Regions from separate parts of the Halomonas kashgarensis genome, predicted to be linked through region 2. Evidence: predicted binding sites of a transcription regulator. Region 2 holds the regulator's gene; each other region holds the start of a gene.
The links. The regulator FNR, encoded in region 2, switches genes on or off when oxygen is low (the NO sensors DNR and NnrR bind a similar motif). The targets are predictions, from matches to a motif close to TTGATNTANATCAA.
Positions count from the first base shown of each region.

Region 1: a site for FNR is predicted at 4,707-4,720, ahead of nirK (copper-containing nitrite reductase). Genes of this name have one in related genera too.
Region 3: a site for FNR is predicted at 3,765-3,778, ahead of ubiT (ubiquinone anaerobic biosynthesis accessory factor UbiT). Genes of this name have one in related genera too.

Region 1 covers NZ_CP137552.1:3,411,650-3,418,893, forward strand. Annotated here, with positions in the region: gene rep (DNA helicase Rep) at 1-340, shown strand, start outside; gene R5M92_RS15760 (c-type cytochrome) at 503-1,516, opposite strand; gene R5M92_RS15765 (thioredoxin family protein) at 1,750-2,073, shown strand; gene R5M92_RS15770 (sodium:calcium antiporter) at 2,147-3,163, shown strand; gene nirK (copper-containing nitrite reductase) at 3,224-4,633, opposite strand; gene R5M92_RS15780 (pyridoxamine 5'-phosphate oxidase family protein) at 4,864-5,352, shown strand; gene R5M92_RS15785 (CAP domain-containing protein) at 5,357-5,896, shown strand; gene R5M92_RS15790 (DUF6448 family protein) at 6,282-6,869, opposite strand; gene R5M92_RS15795 (AraC family transcriptional regulator) at 7,074-7,244, opposite strand, start outside.
Region 2 covers NZ_CP137552.1:2,634,052-2,641,295, reverse strand. Annotated here, with positions in the region: gene R5M92_RS12185 (3'-5' exonuclease) at 34-651, shown strand; gene ttcA (tRNA 2-thiocytidine(32) synthetase TtcA) at 759-1,667, shown strand; gene fnr (fumarate/nitrate reduction transcriptional regulator Fnr) at 1,654-2,406, opposite strand; gene hemN (oxygen-independent coproporphyrinogen III oxidase) at 2,564-3,982, opposite strand; gene R5M92_RS12165 (sulfite exporter TauE/SafE family protein) at 4,073-4,774, opposite strand; gene ccoS (cbb3-type cytochrome oxidase assembly protein CcoS) at 4,755-4,985, opposite strand; gene R5M92_RS12155 (heavy metal translocating P-type ATPase) at 4,982-7,244, opposite strand, start outside.
Region 3 covers NZ_CP137552.1:150,817-158,060, reverse strand. Annotated here, with positions in the region: gene R5M92_RS00725 (Crp/Fnr family transcriptional regulator) at 1-5, shown strand, start outside; gene R5M92_RS00720 (sulfite exporter TauE/SafE family protein) at 143-910, opposite strand; gene moaA (GTP 3',8-cyclase MoaA) at 956-1,942, opposite strand; gene glp (gephyrin-like molybdotransferase Glp) at 1,939-3,186, opposite strand; gene ubiT (ubiquinone anaerobic biosynthesis accessory factor UbiT) at 3,234-3,707, opposite strand; gene R5M92_RS00700 (anion permease) at 3,835-5,286, opposite strand; gene frdA (fumarate reductase (quinol) flavoprotein subunit) at 5,524-7,244, shown strand, end outside.

The DNA of each region.
Region 1 (7,244 bases), 780 kb from region 2:
CATGCACGCCTCCAAGGGTCTGGAGTTTCCTCATGTCTATCTGATGGGCTGGGAGGAAGACCTGCTGCCCCACCGCAACGCCATCGAGGCGGGTACAGTGGAGGAGGAGCGCCGCCTAGCCTATGTCGGCATTACCCGCGCCAGGCGCACCTTGACGTTGACGCTTGCGCGCCAGCGTAAGGCCTATGGCGAGCTGATGGACTGCGCGCCAAGCCGTTTCCTCGAGGAGCTACCGGAAGACGATCTTGACTGGGAGGGCCGCACCGACAAGGAAGATCCCGAGCGGAAGCAGGAGCGCGGCAAGGACGCCATCGCTGGCCTGCGCTCATTATTGGGCTGAAAGCATCCCGTTATTGTTGGAAAGCGTCTTGTGACGTGGACGCTGGGCCGGACCGACGGTTCTCATGCAAAAACACGGTACTTACTCAAAAACACGGTACTTACTCAAAAACACAACGGGGCGCCCGAAGGCGCCCCGTATTGGCTTCAGACCCGTACACGATTACTTGACGGGTTCGACCAGGAAGTCCACGGCAGCGCGGACCTCGTCATCGGAGAGACCCATATTGCCGCCCTTGGGTGGCATGGCGCCGATGCCGTTGATGGCGTGGTCATACAGCGTGGTGATGTCCTGATCAGCGCGACCTTCCCACTCGCCGGCTTCGCCACGGCGCGGAGCGCCGGCGGCACCGGTCATGTGGCACGCCATGCAAGCCTGGTTATAGATCGCTTCACCATCGATCCCGGCATGGGCCGGCTCGTCGCCAGTGGCCTGATCATCAGCAGACGCTTGCTCAACGGCCTCTTCATCAACGGGGGCGTCTTCTACCGCCACAGCGGAAGCTTCGGCTTCCTCCTCCAAGGCACCCTCTTCGGTCACGGCCTCGGTAGCCGCTTCCTCTTCGGCCGCTTCATCAGCGGGAACTTCCTCTACCGCCACGGCGGAGGCTGCGGCTTCCTCTTCCAAGGCGCCCTCTTCGGCCACGGACTCGGTAGCTTCTTCGGCTGAAGCTTCGACCGCATCTTCGACGGCAGCTTCGGTATCTTCACCCACTGCTTCGCCGCCAGCCAGTTCGGGCACTTCCATTACCGGCTCGACCAGGTACGCAGTGGCCGCTTCCATCTCTTCATCGGAGAGGCTGGGGTTGCCGCCACGGGCCGGCATGGCATTGAAGCCGTTAATGGCATGGTCGAGCAATGTGGCGAAGCCCTTCTCGGTACGCTCCGCCCAGGCTGCTTCATCGCCACGGATCGGCGCCCCGGCGGCGCCGGTCTCGTGGCACGCCATACAGACGTTGTTGTAAATACCGGCGCCATCCACACCCCCGCCACCGCTACTCTCTTCCTGCGCTGGTGCCGAAGCCGTACCACACTCTTCCCCTTGCAGGCATATCTCGCCCACCGGCTTCAAACGCTCGGCCATGGCGTCACGATCCACGTCAGCTTGCACGGTTGCTACTCCCGTGACGAAGCCAAGAGCCGCCAGACTGCTCATGATCAGCTTGCTGGATTTCACTCTCACCACCTCATTGAGTTTTATCATTGAATTCTGCGCGTGGCGGCGCCGTGGTCGACAGAGCGCAGCCGGGACGCCAGGACATACATGACGGTAGTATACCGGCATCGTAAACCGCTGGAAAATGCCTACTTGCTCCTATTACCGCGTGGACGACCGACTCATATCGTAGACAACCGGCGAATTCACTGTACAGCGTCTATGGTTTGCGCATGGGCAACAGGAGAATTGGCATGACGATGACACACACTTACGCCGAAAAAGAGCCGACACGCGAACAGGTCGAAGCCATGCCAGGAGCGGTGGTACTGGAATTCGGCGCGCCCTGGTGCGTTATTTGTCAGACCGCGCAAAGCAGGATCGAGACGGCCTTGGCCGAGCGACCCGAAATCACCCATATCAAGATCGAGGACGCCCCCCGGCGCCGCTTGGGCCGCTCCTTTCGCATCAAACTATGGCCGACACTAGTTTTTCTCGAAAACGGCGAGGAAATCGACCGTCGGGTTCGTCCAGCAAGCTCCCAGACCATTAGCGAGGCTCTGGCCAAGTTGAGCTAGGCTAAGCGTATATCATCTTCGAAGACCTGGTTCACGTCCCTGCGAGGGGTCCGTTTTGATTGAACTGCAGGGAATGTCCCTGACCACAAGTATCGTTCTGTTCGCCATCAGTGCCGTGGTGATCGGGATTGTGGGTACACGGCTGACTCGCGTCGTGGACGAGCTGGCCGATCGCACCGGCCTGGGAGAAGCCTTGGCGGGAGCGGTTCTGCTGGGCATGGCGACATCGCTTTCGGGCATCGTGCTGTCATTCACCGCGGCTCTGGAAGGTCAGCCCGAACTGGCGATGAGCAACGCTCTCGGCGGCATCGCCGTGCAGACCCTGTTCCTCACGGTGGCGGATATCTGCTTGCGTCGCGTCAACCTGGAACATGCCGCGGCTTCCCTCGGCAATCTCATGCAGGGCACCTTGCTGCTGTGCATGCTGGCGTTGATTTTAGTGGGCAGTTATTCCCCCGAACTCACGTTGTGGAGCATTCATCCGGTCACGCCGCTGCTGGTGCTGGGATATTTCCTGGGGCTGAGAATCGTGCGTCAGGGCCAAACCTACCCCATGTGGAAACCGGCTCGCACCCGTGAAACTAAAGAAGACGTTCCTGACGAAGCGTCGAAGAAGAACTCCCTGATCGTCTTGTGGTTATCCTTTCTGTTAATGGCCCTGATACTGGGCATCACGGGCTGGCTGCTGCAACGCACGGCCACGGTCATTGCCATGCAGACCGGCATGAGCCAGGCGGCTGTCGGGGTGCTGCTCACCTCTATCGTGACATCGCTGCCGGAGCTTGTGACATCGGTAGCGGCGGTGCGACGTGGCGCCCTTACCCTGGCAGTGGGCGGTATCATCGGCGGTAACGCCTTCGATACGCTGTTCGCCGCGGCCTCGGATATCGCCTACCGCGAAGGGTCCATCTATCACGCTATCTCTCATGAAGTGCTGCTATGGGTGGCGCTTTCGCTGCTCATGACCGGTGTGCTATTGCTGGGACTGTTGCGCCGCCAGACCTACGGCTTCGCTGATATCGGATTTGAAAGCGCTATCCTCATTGGCTTGTATCTCACCGGGGCGGTCATCGTGTTGAGTGGCGGTTAGCCCGCACCACGCAAAAACCCCGCCGAATCGGCGGGGCTCTCCTGCAAGATGAAGCAAGTATCAGTGGCCGGAGTTGGGGTCGTGTGCCTCTTCGGTGTGGAAGATCGCGGAATCTTCTTCACCATTGACGTGGAGGAAGCCGGCCAGGCCCTTCTCCAGACGCGATAGCGCGTGGTCGACCAGGATGTACTTGCCGGGATACTCGACGCCGAACTCAACCATGGTGGCGCCGCCCGGGGGCACCAGAGTGGTCTGCACATCGGTCAGCGGCGGGCTGGTCAGCGAGGCCTGATCGTAGACCTTGTCGAAGATCTCGCCGATCACATGGAAGCTGGAGGTGGCGTTGGGGCCGCCTACACCGAAGAAGATACGGACGTCGTCGCCCACGTCGGCTTCCATCTTGTACGTCTGGGTGAGCGCATCCATGTTGCCGTTGAACATGAAGTGCTCGGCTTGCTCATCGAGCAGCTTGTCGAGGGAGAACTCTTGCAGACCCTGGCTACCGTGACGTTCGGCGGTGTAGAGCTCGCCCTGCATGATGTAGAACTCGCGCTCCACCGGAGAGAGTCCGCCTTCCGGCTCGACCAGGATCATGCCGTACATACCGTTGGAGATATGTTGGGCGACCATCGGTGTGGCGCAGTGGTAGACGTAGAGCCCAGGCGCCAGCGCCTTGAAGGAGAAGCTCTTGGAATGACCGGGCGCTACCTGAGTCACCGCGGCACCACCGCCGGGGCCGGTCACGGCGTGAAAATCGACGGAGTGGATGTGCGCGCTATCCTCGGCATTGCTCAGGTTGACGTTGACGGTGTCACCTACACGAACCCGTACGAGGGGGCCAGGCACCGTGTCGTTGAAGGTCCAGTACTTGTAGCTGGAGCCGTCCGCCAGGTAGCCTTCCACTTCAGTGCTCTCGAGATTGACGGTGACTTCCTGCGGGCCACGATCGCCGACCGGCTCGCCCACGTCATGGGGATCTTTCGCCAGGTCCTGGGCGGCTTCGCCCTTCGCTTCCGGCTTGGGGTCGCCGACGATGAAATTCCCCACCATGCCGGCCGCCTTGTGTCCGGGCAGGCTGCACAGGTACTCGAAGTTGCCTTCCTCATTGACCCGGAAGGCCACGGCGGTGGCCGAACCCTGGCCGCCGATGTCATCGGAGTCGACGTCGAACTCGGGCAGCGCGATATCATGCAGAGCGCCGTCGCCATTGATCAGGTTGATCTGTACCACGGCACCGACCGGTGCGTGCAGGTCGGGATTGACGACATCCTTGATCCTGCCCTTGTCGCCAATGAATACCAGCTTGCCATCCTGCACCGCTGTACGCAGTGTATAAGTCACGTCTGGCGTGACCTCGGCGGGGCTGAGTTCCTCGCCGTGTGCGGCCATGGCGGGGCTGGCGAGTGCGGCACTGGAGATCAGAGCGGCGGCGGCGGTCTTGAGAAAAAAGCTGTTTTTACACTTCATCATCTTATCCCCTCGTGAGGATTATCGTTTCGTCCTGCTGACGGAGTAAAAGTAGCATTATGAATGAATATTTGATTTGACCTTCGTCAAGAAATCACTCGCTGCGCAATTTTCTTATTACTGCGAGAGTGTTTGCCGAGGTGGGCGATGGTAGCTAGGCTGGTTCTAGTCATGCTCGACGCATAGGCATCGTCATTTCTACTAATCGCCGTATTCAACAGGAGGTTGAAACCATGTCCAGTCCCGAGCACAAGCAGAAGATCTGGAAGATGATCAAGGATATTAAAGTCGGCATGCTGGTGACGCTGGATGACGAGGTGCCGCGTGCCCGTCCGATGCACCTGGTTCAAGATGAATACGACGGCACACTGTGGTTCTACACCCGCCGCAGCGCCGAGAAGGTCTTCGAAACCGCCACCGACCGCGATGTCTGTCTCAGCTTCTCCGATCAGGAAGAAGGGGTATACGTATCGCTCTCGGGCAAGGCCAACCTGACCGATGACCGCGAGCTGATCGAGAAATACTGGAATCCCTTCATCGCGGCCTGGTTCCCCGAAGGCAAGGACGACCCGGACGTGGCGTTGATGGAAATCAAGGTGCAGATGGGTGAGCACTGGAAAGCCAAGGAGAGCAAGACGTTCCAGCTCTACGAGATCGCCAAGGCCAACATCAAGAAAGACGCCACCCCGAACATGGGCGAGAATGAAAAGTTCGGTGGCTAAGCACATGAAGATTCGTCCCATCGCCTGGTTGCTGGCTGGCGTGTTGGCACTCTTGATGTCCGCTGGCGCATGGGCCACGGAAAGCGAGCCGGACGACTCGGCAAGCAGAAACGGTTGTGAACTCACCGATCGCAAGCGCGAAATGCTGTCGCGAGTCAACGAGGCGCGCAGTCAGGCTCGTCAATGCGGCAACCAGCGCTTTGCGGCGGTGAATGAGCTGTCGTGGGATTGCACCCTCGAAGCCGCTGCCGAGGCGCACTCCCGCGATATGGCCGAGAACGACTATTTTAGTCATACCGGCCCCGATGGCGTGGGCATCCAGCAGCGAGTCAGCGAGAGGGACTACGTATGGCGGGCGGTTGGCGAGAATATCGCCGCCGGGCAGATGTCGATCGCCGCCGTGGTGGATGGCTGGCTGGAGAGCCCGGGGCACTGTCGTAATATCATGAAGGATACCTTCACCGAGATGGGCATGGCCAAGGCCGACGATCCGGACTCGGAATACTCGTCATACTGGACTCAGGTACTGGCCCAGCCGCGCTAGACTATAAAACGTCTATTGCATACTGCTGAACCTTACGCGCTGCGTACGTGCCGTTGCCGTCATCAACATCGCAGCCACCGTTCAAGCCAGAATTGGCAAACCGGCTAAAGCTTCAGCACTGGATAGAACACCAGAATCACAAAGATGGTCAGTACCGCTATCCCAAGCCAGTTACTCTGCTTAGAGTCGAAGAAACTTTCCATGAACCCGTTTGCCAACAGTTTCCCTTGCAGCTAATGGAGGTCAGGATGGATTGGCCGAATGAAACCGGACACTTACGTTAGATTGTCATCTATGTTTATGTGGTGCTAAATCGTGGTATGTCTGGTTTAGGATGAAGAAAGCGGGCTCTGCAGCCCGCTTTGCGTTCGTGCTCAAGGAAAGCTCAGTGCCCATGTCCGCCAGCTACAGCGGCACCGTGTACGCCTTCGACGTAGTGGATGTAGTTGACGTAGTCAGCGACAAAGTCGCGGCCCTCCTCTACGCTCTGATCGGCGCTGGCCCAGGCGACGCGCGCCTCCTCATAACGCTCGCGAATGCCATCCTCGACCTTGCGGGTGATATTTGCGATCAGGCGATCGATCTCTCCGTTCTCGAGAGCTGCATCCGCAGCAACAAGTCCAGGATCGATCTGTCCGGAAGGCTTGATGCCGGTGAACGGCGCGCCTTCATAGGCTCGATGAACCCTCACGAGGGTCGTGAACAGATGCTGGTCCGCGATTTCTTGTGCGGTCTCGCTCTGCCCGCGGATTCTGCGCACGTCGGCGAACACGCGCTTGATTTCTGCCTCGTCCTCAGCGGGTACCCACTTGAGTAGGGGCTTAACATCGCCTGCCTCGAGCGCTGCGCGGGCATCCGTAATTACAGGGCCATCCAAGGCATCACAATGCGCCTGGGCGTTACCGGCGAACACTAGACTGAAGATGACTGCCGCACCCGCAGTAAAGGCAACTTTACGTAGTTTCGTTTTCATGGACGATCTCCTCATGTTGCGTTGATTCGCACGAGCACCGGATTCGGTACCGCTGGGAAATCAGCTTACGGGAGAGTGCCCCAAGAAGCGTTCGCGAGGCTGAAGTCGAACCACTATCGTACCCAATATGAAATGCTATAAATAACAGTTACTTAAAGGTTCTAATTTCCAACAGGACAAAACGCGAACCTCGTGGAGCATCATTCAGGACTGAGGCCCGGTACCGATGTGGTCGTGGCGGGCTCGGTGGCGATATTCACTGGGCGTAAGCCCCACATCTTTCTTGAAGGCGGTATTGAACACGGACTTCGAGTTGAAGCCCGAGTCGTACATGATTTGCAAGATATTCGAATTGTTGGCCGGGTCGGCTAGACG
Region 2 (7,244 bases):
CAGGGCGGAGCCACACTTACAGGGAGTCCGAACATGTTGAAAGCACTGCGTCGCGAGAGTAATCGCCGACGTTACGCCAAGTCGCCTTATGCCTGGCTTTTCCAGCCTTATACCGGCGATGAGCTGGTGGCCATCGACTGTCGGACCACACGTGACGCAGGGGGGGCGGGGGAGCTATTTACCATCGCCATGGTCAAGGTTCGTCAAGATCGTGTCCTGACCAGCGGCGCCCAGATATTGCATATCCTCCCTCGGCAGGCGTTGAGTCGCAAGACTGTCTTCCACCTTCAACTGGAGGGAGTGGATTTCGATGCGATGCTGCCTTGCGATGAGGCATTGGAAAAGCTGCTTGCTTTTATCGGCACACGCCCCTTGGTCGGGTGGCGTCTGGAAAGCGGCCTGGCGGTATTGAATCAATATCTGGAGCGGCAGCTGGGGTTTGAATTGCCCAATGCTCAGATCGATGTTGCCCAGTTGCACATGCGTCAGCTACGCCGGTTGCACCCGCAAGTCGAGCTCCTGCCACGTTTGTCCCAAGTGGCTCGGCAGTGGAATATTCCCCGGTTGGCTTCTCCGGAAGCATTGGCGGACGCCACCACGACAGCCTTGATCTACATGCGTCAGCAGCGAGCTCTCACCGCGAGCGGGTGAACCGAGACGATAGGCGGTGGGCCCGATAAAGGCTGGCATGATATTGGTAGCCAAGGGGGGAGTGTTGCTAGAATGCGCCTTCGACAATCCAGTGACCGGCAGCCCCCATGCACCAAGCTAAACAGTTTGATCCTCGGACGTCTCATCTCTCCACGCCATCACCGAAGGCGATACCGGAAGAAGCCAAGGCCCGACAAAAGCGCGAATTCAACAAGTTGCAAAAGCGTCTGCGCCGGCAAGCGGGCAACGCCATCATCGATTATTCGATGATCCAGGAAGGCGACAGGGTGATGGTGTGTCTTTCAGGCGGAAAGGACAGCTACACCCTGCTTGAGATTCTGCGCAACCTGCAGCGCAATGCGCCGGTTGATTTCTCCCTGGTGGCGGTCAACCTGGATCAGAAACAGCCGGGGTTCCCCGAGCATGTGCTGCCTGCCTATCTGGAAGGCTTAGGGGTGGAGTATCACATTCTCGAGCGGGATACGTATTCGGTAGTCAAGGAGAAAACTCCGGAAGGCAAGACCACCTGTGCCCTGTGCTCGCGCTTGCGGCGTGGTTCGCTTTACGGCTTCGCCGAGGAGATAGGTGCGACCAAGATTGCACTGGGTCATCATCGGGAAGATATCCTGGAGACGCTTTTCCTGAATCTTTTCTTTGGCGGCAGCCTGAAGGCGATGCCACCCAAGCTGCTCTCGGATGATGGTCGCAATATCCTGATTCGCCCCCTGGCTTACTGCAAGGAGAGCGATATTGCCGAATTTTCCCGTCTCATGCAGTTCCCCATCATCCCCTGCAACCTGTGCGGCTCCCAGCCCAATCTCCAACGGCAACTGGCCAAGGAGATGCTGATGGAGTGGGACAGGAAATATCCGGGTCGACTTGAGAGCATGTTCAAGGCGGTGACCAATGTTGCGCCGTCGCAGCTGGCGGATCGCGACTTGTTCGATTTTGCTGGTCTGGAGGCCAGGCAGGCTGACTTGAAAGCCAGCCGTATCGATGCCTTTAACCTGGGCTGATTTCCTGCTGTTCTTCCTCAGCTAGTGAAATCAAAGCCGGCATATCCAGAATATTGACTTCGCGCCCCGAGACCGCCACCACATGCTGGGTCTGAAATCGGCTAAGGATGCGGCTGACAGTTTCCACTGCCAGGCCCAGGTAATTGCCGATGTCTGCACGCGACATGGATAGCCTGAAGCTGTACGGGGAGTAGCCGCGCCGGCGGAAACGGTCGGACAGAGTAGTGAGAAAACTTGCCAAGCGTTGATCGGCGGTCTTGCGTGAGAGCAGGCGCATCATGCGCCGGTCATCGCGCAATTCCTTGCTCATGCTGCGGTATAGCTGGCCGCGAAGCTCGGGAAGTTCCTCCGACAGCAGGTCCAGCCTGTCGAAAGGAATCTCGCAGACCGTGGTGGTCTCCAGGGCGATGACACTACCCGGATAATGTTGTTCGTCGATGCCGTCCAGGCCTACCAGCTCGCTGGGCAAGAAAAAGTTGGTGAGCTGGTCGTTGCCGTTACCTTCGGTGGTGACTTGCTTGAGGCTACCGGAACGCACGGCAAACACGCTGGTGAAAGCGTCTCCCTGGCGTAGCAAAGGCTCACCTTTCTTGAGCGGTGCTCGGCGGCGGATGATGGCATCGAACTGGCCCATGTCTTCCACTGCGAGGGCCAGCGGTAGGCACAGCGAGCTGAGACTGCAGGTTTGGCAACGAGTCTCATGTAACATGGCTCGCCGTCGACTCATGGTATCCGGCATGGGTTCCTCCATAATGGATGGTTACGACCATTATGGAGAATTAAGCGCTGGCGGCAAGCACTGATGTGTCGATATGTAGCGCAAATGAAGTAAAATTTTGATCAAGCTTAATTAATTGAGTTTATGAAAAAAGTCGTAGTCTCTTGGTGCGGGCCAATTACATGATACGCGAATAGCACTGGCCATGTTGCAAATGGGTATCGAACGCCATGGCCAGATGACGAATCATTAGCCGTCCTATGGCAGTTGCCGTAAAGCGGTTCCCGTCGCGTCTGACAAGACCATCCCGCTCCGCCTCCTCCAGTTTGCTCACCGCATCCGCCAGGTAAGCGACCCCATCGACACTCCACGTCTGCCCCAACTGGTCCAGATCCAGCGCCATATCGCACATCAGCCGCTCGATGGCGTGGCGACGAATCAGATCGTCACGGCTCAAGCGCAGCCCGCGTGCCGTTGCCAGGTGCCCGTTATCCAACGCCTCTTCGTAGCCCGCTAGGTGAGTCGGGTTCTGAGCATAGACATCATCCACCCGACTGATAGCCGAGACGCCCAGGCCGACCAGGTCACACTGGGCATGGCTTGAATAGCCCTGAAAGTTGCGCTGGAGCGTCCCTTGCCGCTGGGCAGTGACGAGACTGTCATCGGGTCGCGCGAAATGATCCATGCCGATATGCACGTAGCCTGCCTGAGTGAGCATCTCGATGGTAGTCTGCAGGATGGCCAGTTTCTCTTCGGGACCGGGAAGATCTTCCTTGTTGATGCGTCGTTGAGGGAAGAAGCGCTCGGGCATATGCGCGTAATTGAACACAGAGAGCCGAGCCGGATTCAACGCAATTACCTGCTCCAGGGTATTGGCAAAGCTGTCACGGGTCTGAAACGGCAAGCCGTAGATCAGGTCCAGGTTCAGCGAGCGAAAGCCGAGACGGTAGGCCTCTTCCATCAACGTTTCGGTCAGCACGCGGGGCTGGAGCCGGTTCATGGCTTGCTGAACCCGAGTATCGAGATCCTGTACACCGAGACTGATGCGATTGAAGCCCAAGGCTTGAATGTGGCGCAGGGTAAACACGTCGGCTTCGCGCGGGTCGATCTCGATTGCGTAGTCGCGGTCCGGAGAGCTGGACAGACCGAAGCGAGCATCCAGGCGATCTACCAGATCGCTCATCTGGCTCAATGTCAGGAACGTGGGGGTGCCGCCGCCCCAATGGAGTTGTTCCACCGCACGCGATGAATCCAGATGGCGCGAGGTAAGCACCATCTCCCGATCGAGGCGTGACACATAGGGCTCCACCGGATCGGTAGCCTGAGTGGTGATCTTGTTGCGCGCGCAATAGAAGCAGATATTGCGACAGAATGGGATATGCAGATAAAGCGACAGGGAGCGGCCGCTGTCATTGCTCCGTTCGAGTGCAGCAGTGAAGCCATGCTCACCGAACCCCTCGTGAAACGACAGGGCGGTGGGATAGGACGTGTAACGAGGGCTATTTTGGTCATAGCGGCGTAGTAGCGTCTCATCCCAGCCGGGAGTGGCCAGGACTCCGCTTGGTGCCGAGCATGCGGTGTTGGCTTGAGCGGCCATGAAGAGCTCCGGTATCCAGTAAGATACCGGTGATGCTAGTCCCTCCGTTGAATGAAGGGGTTGAGCTGGGTCAAGGAAGCGTAGTGTTCACTAATGCGCGCCAGAAGAGATGGTGGAGATTGACCATAACTGCCACAAGGCAAATGCAATGATGCTCAGGGCGGCGATGGTGCGGGTGGCTCGGTGCCGTATCAGACCACTTAACTGTCGAGCGGCCATGCCGGTGACCAGCAGCGCCGGCAATGTGCCTAAGCCGAAAGCCCCCATCAGAGCAGCGCCTTGCCAGGGGTCGGCAATCGCCAGGCTCCAGGCGAGCATGGAATAGACCAGCCCACACGGCAGCCAGCCCCACACCGCGCCCAGCATGACGGCCTGGGGAATGCGGACCACCGGAATCAAACGCCTCCCCAGCGGCTCCAGGTAACGCCACAGGCGCTTGCCCACGGCTTCCACCTTGAGCAAGCCTTTCCACCAGTCGGCGATATATAGCGCCATCAAAATCAGCATCACGGCGGCGAAGCCTTGAAGCATCCGGCCCGCGAGCGGAGACAATGCCAGGAGCGTGCCCAGCCCCGCCACCAGCGCGCCTGCCAGCATATAGCTCGAGATGCGCCCGATATTGTAGCCCAGCAGTAATCCCGAAAGCCTTGCCGGATGACGCATGCTGGGCGGTACGGCAAAAGTCAGGGCGCTCATGATCCCGCCGCACATGCCGATGCAGTGGGCCCCGCCCAGCAGGCCGAAAACAAAGGCGGCAAGAAGCGGTGGGAGATCAGTTCCGGTCGGATTCATCGTTCGACGTATCCTTTGTCGCAGGCGGTGGGGAGCGGCGCCGTGCACGCTCCTCCGGGGTCAGGTCATTTTCATCCTCGTCGAACAGGATACGGTGTGCCGGGCCTTCCAGGTCATCGAACTGGTCGTTTTTAACTGCCCAGAAAAATGCCCAGACCGCTAGACCAAGCAGGATCAGCGACAGCGGGATCAATAGATAGAGGATGCTCATGACGTCACCGGAGTGGGTAATGGGTTAGCCGCCGGTGTCGCCTTTCTGCGCCAACGCGACAGGCGCAGGGCATTGCCCACCACGATCAATGAACTCAACGACATGCCGATAGCCGCGGCCCAGGGGGGTATCAAGCCCAAGGCCGCCAGTGGCAGGGCGGAGAAGTTGTAGCATACCGACCAGGCCATGTTCTGGCGCATGACGCGTCGGGTGGCGCGGGAAATTTCCACGGCATCGGCAACACGCATCAAGCGGGGGCTCAGCAGCACGGCGTCGGCCTTGGTGCGCGCCAGGTCCGTCGCGCCGTTCATGGCAATGGCCACATCGGCACCGGCCAGGACCGGAATATCGTTGATGCCATCGCCTATCATGGCCACGGTTTCCCCCGCGGCCTGCAGAGCCTGGATGCGCTCGAGCTTGCCTTCCGGACTGGTACCTGACTGCCATGTAGCGATGCCCAGTTGCCGGGCGAGGCTTGCCACTGCCTGGGAGGTATCGCCCGAGAGCAGTTCCACTTCCAGACCCGCCGCCTGCAGTGCCGCCACTGTCTCGCCGGCATCCTCGCGGATGGCGTCGTGCAGGCCGAACCAGGCGCATGGTTCTCCCTCTTTCGCGAGCAGCAGCCAGTAACCTTCGTCGGGCGGCTCAAGCGAGTGAGACGGAGCGGCAAATTGCGGTTTGCCCAAGCGCCAACGAGCACCGTTCATGTCGCCCTCAATACCGTGGCCGGTATGGCTCATTACATCGCGAGCTTGTAGCGTGGCATCACGGAAGGGGCGGAAGGCGCGGGCAATGGGGTGCTCCGAATGAGCTTCCAGCGCTGCCGCGATGGTGCAGGCACGTGAAGAATCAATATCTCCCAAAGGTTGAGTATGGACCAGCTGCATCTCGCCGCGGGTCAAGGTGCCGGTCTTGTCGAAGATGACGCGGTCAAGCTGGGAGAGAGTTTCCATGGCGTCGGCCCGCGTGATCAGCACACCGCGGCGGCGCAGTTGCCCATGACCGGCGGTCAGCGCGGTGGGTGTGGCCAGGGCGAGGGCACAAGGACAGGTCACGACCAGTACCGAAAGGGTGATCCACAACACGCGTGATGGATCGATGAACCACCAGATCGCGGCCACCCCGAGAGTGACAACGAGCAGTCGAAGCACGAAAAGATGTGCCATTCGAGCCGCCAGTTGCGCCAGGCGTGGCCGGCTGGCGAAGGCGCGATCGGTAAGATCGACGATCCCGGCGACCCGGGCATCCCGGCCAGCATGGGTAACCCGCACGGTAAGGGGGCTCTCCATGTTCTGGCTTCCCCCGATCACACCTTCACCGACCCGCCGGGTTACTGGCAGGTACTCACCTGTCAGCATGGACTCGTCGAGGCTGGACTCCCCTTGCTCGATGATGCCATCGGCGGGGACGTTGTGCCCCGGTTTTATCAGAATGAGATCACCCGCCTGAAGCTCGGATGCCGGCAGGATGCGCTCATTGCCATGCTCGTCCAGCGAGATGGCGGAAAGCGGCAGGGCACCGGCGAGGGCGTTGCCGCTATGTCCGCTGCGCCGCCTCGCTCGAGCCTCCACGTAACGCCCGAAAAGCAGGAAGAAGGTGAACATGGCGACCGAGTCGAAATAGACGTCCCCCTGGCCGCTTATCACGGCGTAGCCACTGGCGACATAGGCACCCCCGATGGCCAGGGAAACCGGTACGTCCATACCCAGCACGCGTGTTTTCAGATCGCGCAGGGCATTGCGGAAAAAGGGCATGGCGGAGAAAAACACCACCGGTGTCGCCAGCGCAAATGAGAGCCAGTGAAAAAGCGCATAAAAGTCGGCACTGATCTCGCCCGGTGCGGCAACGTAGATGGGTATCGAGAACATCATGACCTGCATCATGCCCACGGCGGCGATGATCAGGCGGCGGACATTCATCCGCTCCTCGTATTGCAGCCTTGCTTGCGCCTGATCCGGTTCGTAAGGCTGTGAGTGGTAGCCGATCCCCGCCATTTCCGCGAGCAGCTGCGATAATTTGATTTCTCGAGGGTCCCAGCTGATCCGGACCCGGTGATGCGTCAGGTTGACCGCACTCGAAGCCACCCCCGGCAAAGCGTTCAGGCGGTGCTCGATCAGCCAGGCACAGGCCGCGCAGGTAATGCCTTCCACGGCCAGGGTAATCGCGACGGTATCGCGATCCGCTTCGGGGTGGACGAACTCCTGTTGAAGGCCGGGATCGTCGAAGACACTCCATGTTTCCGCCCGGGCCGCCTGACGG
Region 3 (7,244 bases), 980 kb from region 2:
ACTAGCTTTGTACGAAAAGTCGGCGAGCGAAGACTAGACAAGGCAAAAATCAATGAGAAAGCGGAGTTTACGGGTGTAAATGAGCATTTTGAGTTGATTTTTAACGCCGTATTGTCGAGCGCAGGCAGTTTTCGTACAAAGCCTAGCCCAGACGCTCGATACCCAGCCACCCCAGGCGCAGAGCCAGCAGCGTGAGCACCCATTTGAACAGCGCATCGAAGCGCTGTTCGCTCAAGCGCCGCAGAAGCTTGAGGCCCAGCCAGGTGCCGACGAGGCCGGCCAGTACCATCGCCACCATCAGCCCCAGCCACTCGTGAAAGACAAACCCGGCGACGCCGAATACAAACGCCTTGGTCAGGTGCTGGAAGCTCATGCAGGCGGAAAAGGTGGCGACACGCGCCAGCCGGGTAGTCTGGCTGTGCTTGACGAAAGCCGCCACCACCGGGCCGCTTGCCCCCACCAGGCTGGAGATAAGTGTCGTGGCGGCGCCGGCCATCAGGGTGGTTCCCCAGCCCAGCGCCTTGTGCGGAAGCGCAGGCCCCCAACACGACAGCAGCACGAAAGCGGCAATACACAGCTCAAGCACACCGGCGGGCAAGCGCACCATCAGCCACGCCGCCACCAGTGCCCCGATCACCACACCCGGCAGAAACGCCGACATCAACGCCCAATCTACATGACGCCAGGTCAGTGTAGCCCGCCCGACATTGGAACCAAGTTGTACCATGCCGTGGACGGGGATCAACGCCGCAGCCGGCATGACTTGTGCCATGGTGATGATAAGCAGCGTGCCGCCTCCGATCCCGACGGCGGCACTCATTCCCGAGGTCAGGATGGAAAGCACAATCAATGCGCCGTTCAGCCATCCTTCCAGCGGCGACAGGCCTTGCAGAAAGGCCAAAAGGCTCATGCCTCGCCTCCACCAGAGCTCGGAAAGGGATAAGCGGGCCGGTGGTCAACCACCCGTCATGTTCATGAATCGCACCACTTGCTCTTCACCGTCAGTAGTAAAGTGGTGCCGCTCCGGCTTGAGTGCCATGGCATCGATGATGGCCTGTTGCAGACGCCCCTGATCGCCGGGGTGGCGGCGCATCACCGCACGCAGGTCGACGGAGTGTTCATTTCCCAGGCACAGCAGCAAACGACCTTCCACCGTCACTCGCACGCGATTGCAGGCATCGCAAAAATTGTGGCTATGCGGCGAAATGAAGCCGATGCGCGTGTCGCTATCGTTCATTCGATAATAGCGCGACGGGCCTAGTGTGCTTTCCGTGGTAGGCAGCAGCGCATGACGCGACTCCACGATCTCGCGCACCGTATCGCTGGAACAGAACGTTTCGGCGCGATTGTGCTCGATATCCTGGCCCAGGGGCATCTCCTCGATGAAACTGATATCGAGGTGTTCGCGGCGGGCGAATTCGACCAGATCCAGCACCTCATCGTCGTTGCGCCCCTGGAGAATGACCGCATTCAACTTGATGCGTTCGAACCCGGCTGACTGGGCGGCGCGTATTCCAGTCAGCACCTTTTCCAGCTCGCCAGTACGAGTCAGGCGGCGGAATCGCTCCGGCACCAGTGTATCGAGACTGATATTGAGACGCTGCAGGCCGCCATCGCGCAGGCGTTGGGCGTGCTTGTCCAGCCCCGCGCCGTTGGTGGTCATGGCGAAATCGCGCAGCCCATCCATCTGGCCGATCTGTTCGACCAGGCTGCCAATGCCGCTGCGCACCAGCGGTTCGCCTCCGGTAAGGCGTATCTTTTCGACCCCCAGATCGATGAACGCCTGCGACAAGGTTGCGATCTCTTCCAGCGTCAGTACTTGCGCCCGCGGCAGAAAGGTCATGTCCTCCGCCATGCAGTACACACAGCGAAAATCGCAGCGGTCGGTGACCGATAGCCGAACATAGCGAATCGTACGGCCGAAACCATCGACAAGTTTCATGATGAGAACTGGCTAAGAGGAATGTACTCATAACCATGGCCTTTCTTTATCGGTTCTTCAACCTCCATCAGCAAATAGCCATCCGCTGCTGCCGCCGCGCCTAGCATATGCGACCCCTGCCCTCCGGTCGGGTACGCCACCGGCTTGCCTTGCGACCAGTCCAGGCGCACCCGCAATAGTTCACGGCGCGCCTTGTTGGCCTTCGTCTCGAACCCTGACTCCACGCTGAAATGCATCAGCTCGTCGGGAATACGCCCCTGGCAGCCATGGACGAAAGGCAGGGCGAGCAGTTGCCACCCCACCAGCGCCCCCACCGGATTCCCGGGCAGGCCGATCAGCGCGGTGCCGCGTTCCAGCGACTCCCCCAGCCAGCCGAACGCAAAGGGCTTGCCGGGTTTCATCGCCACGCCATGGAAGACGATACCGCCCTGTCGCTCGATGGCACCGCGTACATGGTCCTCTTCACCCACCGAAACCCCGCCGCTGCATACCACCAGATCGGCTTGTTCACGCGCCCGGGCGAAAGCGTCATCCACGGCATCAGGGTTATCGACCAGCTTCTCTCGAGCGACCACCTCGCAGTGCTGCTCGGCGAGAAGCGCCTGCAGCATTGCGGCGTTACTGTTGTAGACCTGCCCAGGACGACACGGCTCACCCGGCTCGATCAGCTCGTCGCCGGTCGAAAACAGCGCCACCTTCAAGCGCCGGGTCACGCATACTTGAGCGATACCTTGCGCGGCAAGAAGTGCGGTGACCGCAGGTGTGAGCACTTTACCCGCAGGCAATAACGGCTCTCCCCGGCGGATCTCTTCTCCCCGGCGGCGAATATTGGCGCCCTTGGCCAGTTCCGCGTCGAGATGCAGCCGTTCTTTCTCATCCAGCCATGCCTGTTCCTGGGCAACGACACAGTCCGCCCCTTGGGGTAACGGAGCGCCGGTGAAAATGCGCGCCGCCCCGCCCGGCGGCAAGGCGGTCACGTCAGCGCCTGCAGGAATGCGCTGCACTACCGGCAGCCCCGCCGGGGTCATGTCGGCCAGGCGCAGGGCATAACCGTCCATGGCGCTGTTATCCACCCCGGGCGAGTCGTGCTCGGCGCTTACCGCTTCGCCCAGGACTCGCCCCAGAGCCGCTTCCAGTGGCACGATCTCGAATTCCTGGAGCGCCCTGGCCGCCGCAGTCATGCGACGGCGAGCCTCGAAAATATCCAGCATGCCCCGCGCGGTCTGGTCACAGATATGTTGCATGGGCTTCTCCTAGAACCAACTTGTCGCAGCCACTATATATGACATGGCTATCGTTGGCGCTGCTGTGCCCAGGCATCCAGCTTGAGCAACAACTGGCCGGGCAGGCCCTGGGTGAGATCCGCTTCTTGTGCGTCCAGCAGATTCTTCACCTGCAAACCCAACTCCGTATCGCCCTCGATCGACAGGCGGCGCTGGAAAAACAGGCCGTCCGGGTCCTCCCGGCGTGTCGCCAGACACAGGAACTCGCGCCATCCGCCCCGAATCGTGGCCTCTCCTGGCTGGGCGGTGAACTGGAATTGCGCATCTTGCAACGTGAGCGTCAGACGAATTCCCAGATCCTCCACCATCAGCGAGACACGCCGGTCCTCAAGGGCATCGAACTCCCCTTCCGCCAAGGGTTCGGCAAATACACGGTTGAGCAACGGCAGTAGCAGGCGGCGCTTGAACGTCAACGGGACTTGCGCATCGATTCTACGCAGCAAGGCGGCCGGCGGTGGGGGTAAAGGCAAGGCGGTAAGCATGATGGTGACTCCTGAGAACAAGTCATCGCATGCTAACCGCCGGGACAGGACGACACGCTGACGTGCATCAAGCACGGCTCATACAGAGCCGTGCTTGATGGCATAACGCGAGAGGAACGAACAGTGATTATAGAATCAGAGCCAGCCAGGGAACCCCGATGGCAAGCCAGGCGACCAGGAACAGCAAGCCGAAGATCGCCCCGAGCCGCCACCATAGCGGGCCGGGTAAATAACCACTGCCGTAGTAGACGGGACTCGGCCCTGTACCGTACGGCGTAAGAATCCCCATGATCCCCAGTGTCGGTAGCAGCATCAGTACGAACATGTGCATGTCGATACCGGGAATACCGGATGCCGCCGCCAACATGACCGGCAGTAGCGCAGTGGTGTGGGCAGTGACACTGGCAAAGAAGTAGTGCAGCAGATAGAAGATGGCCGTCAGCGCTATCATCGCCACCAGCGGGTCGAAGTGGCTGATACGGCCACCGACCATATTGCCGAACCACCCCACGAAACCGACCTGGTTGAGCCCGCCGGCCAGGGCGACCAGCGTCGCGAACCAGAAGAAAGTGTTCCATGCCGCCTTGTTGGAAAGAATGTCGTCCCAGTTGAGAATTCCCAGAATCAGCATGACACAGATGACGAGTATCCCCACCAACGACGAGGAGATCATGTCGCCAGCGAATATCCACAAGGCCAGCGCGATGAGCACCAGGCACAGCAGAATGACTTCGTTACGGGTCAGGCCGCCGAGTTTCTTGAGCTCCTCGGCTGCCCAGTCGGATACCGCACTTCCCGATTTGACTTCCGGCGGACACAGCCAGTAGCACAACAGTGGCGCCAGCAAGAGCAGCAGTATGCCCACTGGTGCCACCGCTATGAACCACTCGCCCCAGCCGATGCGGATACTCGTCGCGCTTTCGGTCAAGGCGACGGCCAGCAGATTGGGCGCCAGCGCGGTCAGGAAAAGCGAACTGGTGATGCAGGTCGAGACGATCGCCGTCCACATCAGGAAGCTCCCCATGCGCTTCATGCTGGGGTCGTTCGGGTGCGAGTCGTAGAGATCGGGCAGGTTGCGCACCACCGGATAGATGGTGCCGCCGCTACGCGCGGTATTGGATGGCGTAAACGGTGCCAGCACCAGGTCGGCGAGCATTACCGCATACCCCAGGGTCAGCGTCCGCCGCCCCATCGTCTTGACCAGCCACAGGGCAATGCGCCGGCCCAGTCCGGTCTTTTCGTACCCCAGGGCAAACATGAAGGCGCCGAAGATCAACCACACCACCGAATTGGTGAAACCCGATACCGCCCAGGTAAAGGCGCTGGAGGCTGAATTGAATCCGGGCACAGCCAGTTGCTCCGGGGAGAAAAGCACCCATGGAGCCAGCAGTGCAGCGACGGCGACACCGATCAGGCCGATTACCGCCCCCGGCAGAGGTTCAAAGATCAAGCCGACGACGACACCCAGGAAGATGGCAAAGAAATACCAGGCATGAGGGTCGAGACCCGCTGGCGTGGGAAAGAGCGCCACACAGAGGGCGACGATCAACGGCGCAAGCAATTTAAGTCGGGAGGTCATGGCAGTTTCCAGTTCAAAGCTACAGTGAACGCATGGTTCGCATTACAACCGCTGCATACCATCCTAGAAAGTTGCGAGAAAGAAAGTAAAGGGCCTCGCAAACAACAGACTGGAAGCTTGCTCTAGAGCAACTTAGCCTGATTTTTTCAACCATCATATGGTCGTTGCACGATGCCTTGTGCCACTCTTTGCTAAAGCTCCTTTCCCTTAGCCGGCAGCTAACCGACGAGAGATATCATGCAACAACAGGACTTCGACATCGTTATCGTGGGTGGAGGAGGGGCCGGGCTACGTGCGGCCATTGCCGCTGCCGAAAATGCCCGCGAAGAGGGTTTGCAACAGCGTATCGTATTGCTCTCCAAGGTGTATCCGATGCGCTCCCACACGGTCGCGGCGGAAGGCGGGGCCGCCGGCGTCACCAGTCCCGACGACACGCTGGAAGCACACTTTGACGACACCGTTTCCGGTGGCGACTGGCTGGCCGAACAGGGCGTGGTCGACTATTTCGTCCGCCATGCCTATCGCGAACTGGTGCAGATGGAGCACTGGGGATGCCCCTGGAGCCGCCAGGCGGATGGCTCGATTCAGGTGCGCCGCTTCGGCGGAATGAAGACCGCCCGCACCTGGTTCGCGGCGGACAAGACCGGCTTCCACATGCTGCATACATTGTTCCAGACATCGTTGAAGTATGCCGAAATCGAACGTCTGGATGAGTACTTCGTACTCGACATCGCCACGGTCGACGGCGAGATCGCCGGGGTCATCGCCTTGCAGGTGGCAACCGGTGAATTGACCTTGCTGCGCGCCAAGTCGGTCATCATGGCCACGGGTGGCGCGGGGCGACTCTTCCGTTTCAATACCAACGCCGGCATCGTCACCGGCGACGGCATGGCAATGGCCTATCGCCACGGCGTGGCCCTGCGCGACATGGAGTTCGTCCAGTTCCACCCCACCGGTCTGCCGGGCTCGGGGCTGTTGATTACCGAGGCCTGTCGTGGCGAAGGCGGCATACTGTTGAACAAGGACGGTTACCGCTATCTGCAGGATTACGGCCTGGGGCCGGAAACCCCGCTGGGCGAACCGCAGAACAAATACATGGAGCTCGGTCCGCGGGACAAGCTGTCGCAGGCGTTCTGGCAGGAGCAGCAGGCGGGGCGCACCGGCAAGTACGGTGACAGCGACGTGGTTTATCTGGACTTGCGCCACCTAGGCAAGGCTTTCATCCACGAGCGCCTGCCCTTTATCTGCGAGCTGGCGAAAGCGTACGTGAATGTCGACCCCGTGACCGAGCCCATTCCCATTCGGCCGGCACTGCACTACACCATGGGGGGAATCAACACCGACGCCAACTGTGAAACCAGTATCAAGGGACTCTATGCTGCTGGCGAGTGCGCCTCGGTCGGTTTGCACGGCGCCAACCGCCTGGGTTCCAATTCGCTTTCCGAGCTTTTGGTATTCGGTCGCCTGGCCGGAGAACAAGCCAGCCGCCGTGCCGCGGGCGCCGGCTTTAGCGACCCGCAAGCATTGGCTCCGCAAGCCCAGGCGCAAGCCGACAAGCTGACACGCCTAAAGCAGACCAAGGGCAGTGAAAGCTGGGTCGAATTGAAGCGTGAAATGGTACAGAGCATGGATACCGGCTGCGGCATCTATCGCACCGCCGATGGGATGCAGGCATCGCTGGACAAGATTCGAGAATTGAAACAGCGCTATCACGATATCCAGCTTCAGGATCAAAGCCACGCCTACAACACCGAACTGCTGCTCTGCCTCGAACTGGGTTTCGGTCTGGATATCGCCGAAGCGTCATGCCTTTCGGCCTTGAATCGCAAGGAGTCGCGGGGCGCGCATCAGCGGCTCGACGAGGGCATGCAGGAACGCAACGACGTGGACTACCTGCAGCACAGCCTGGTCTATTTCAATGGCGACGAACCCGCCCAGCTGCAGTGGCAGGCCGTGGA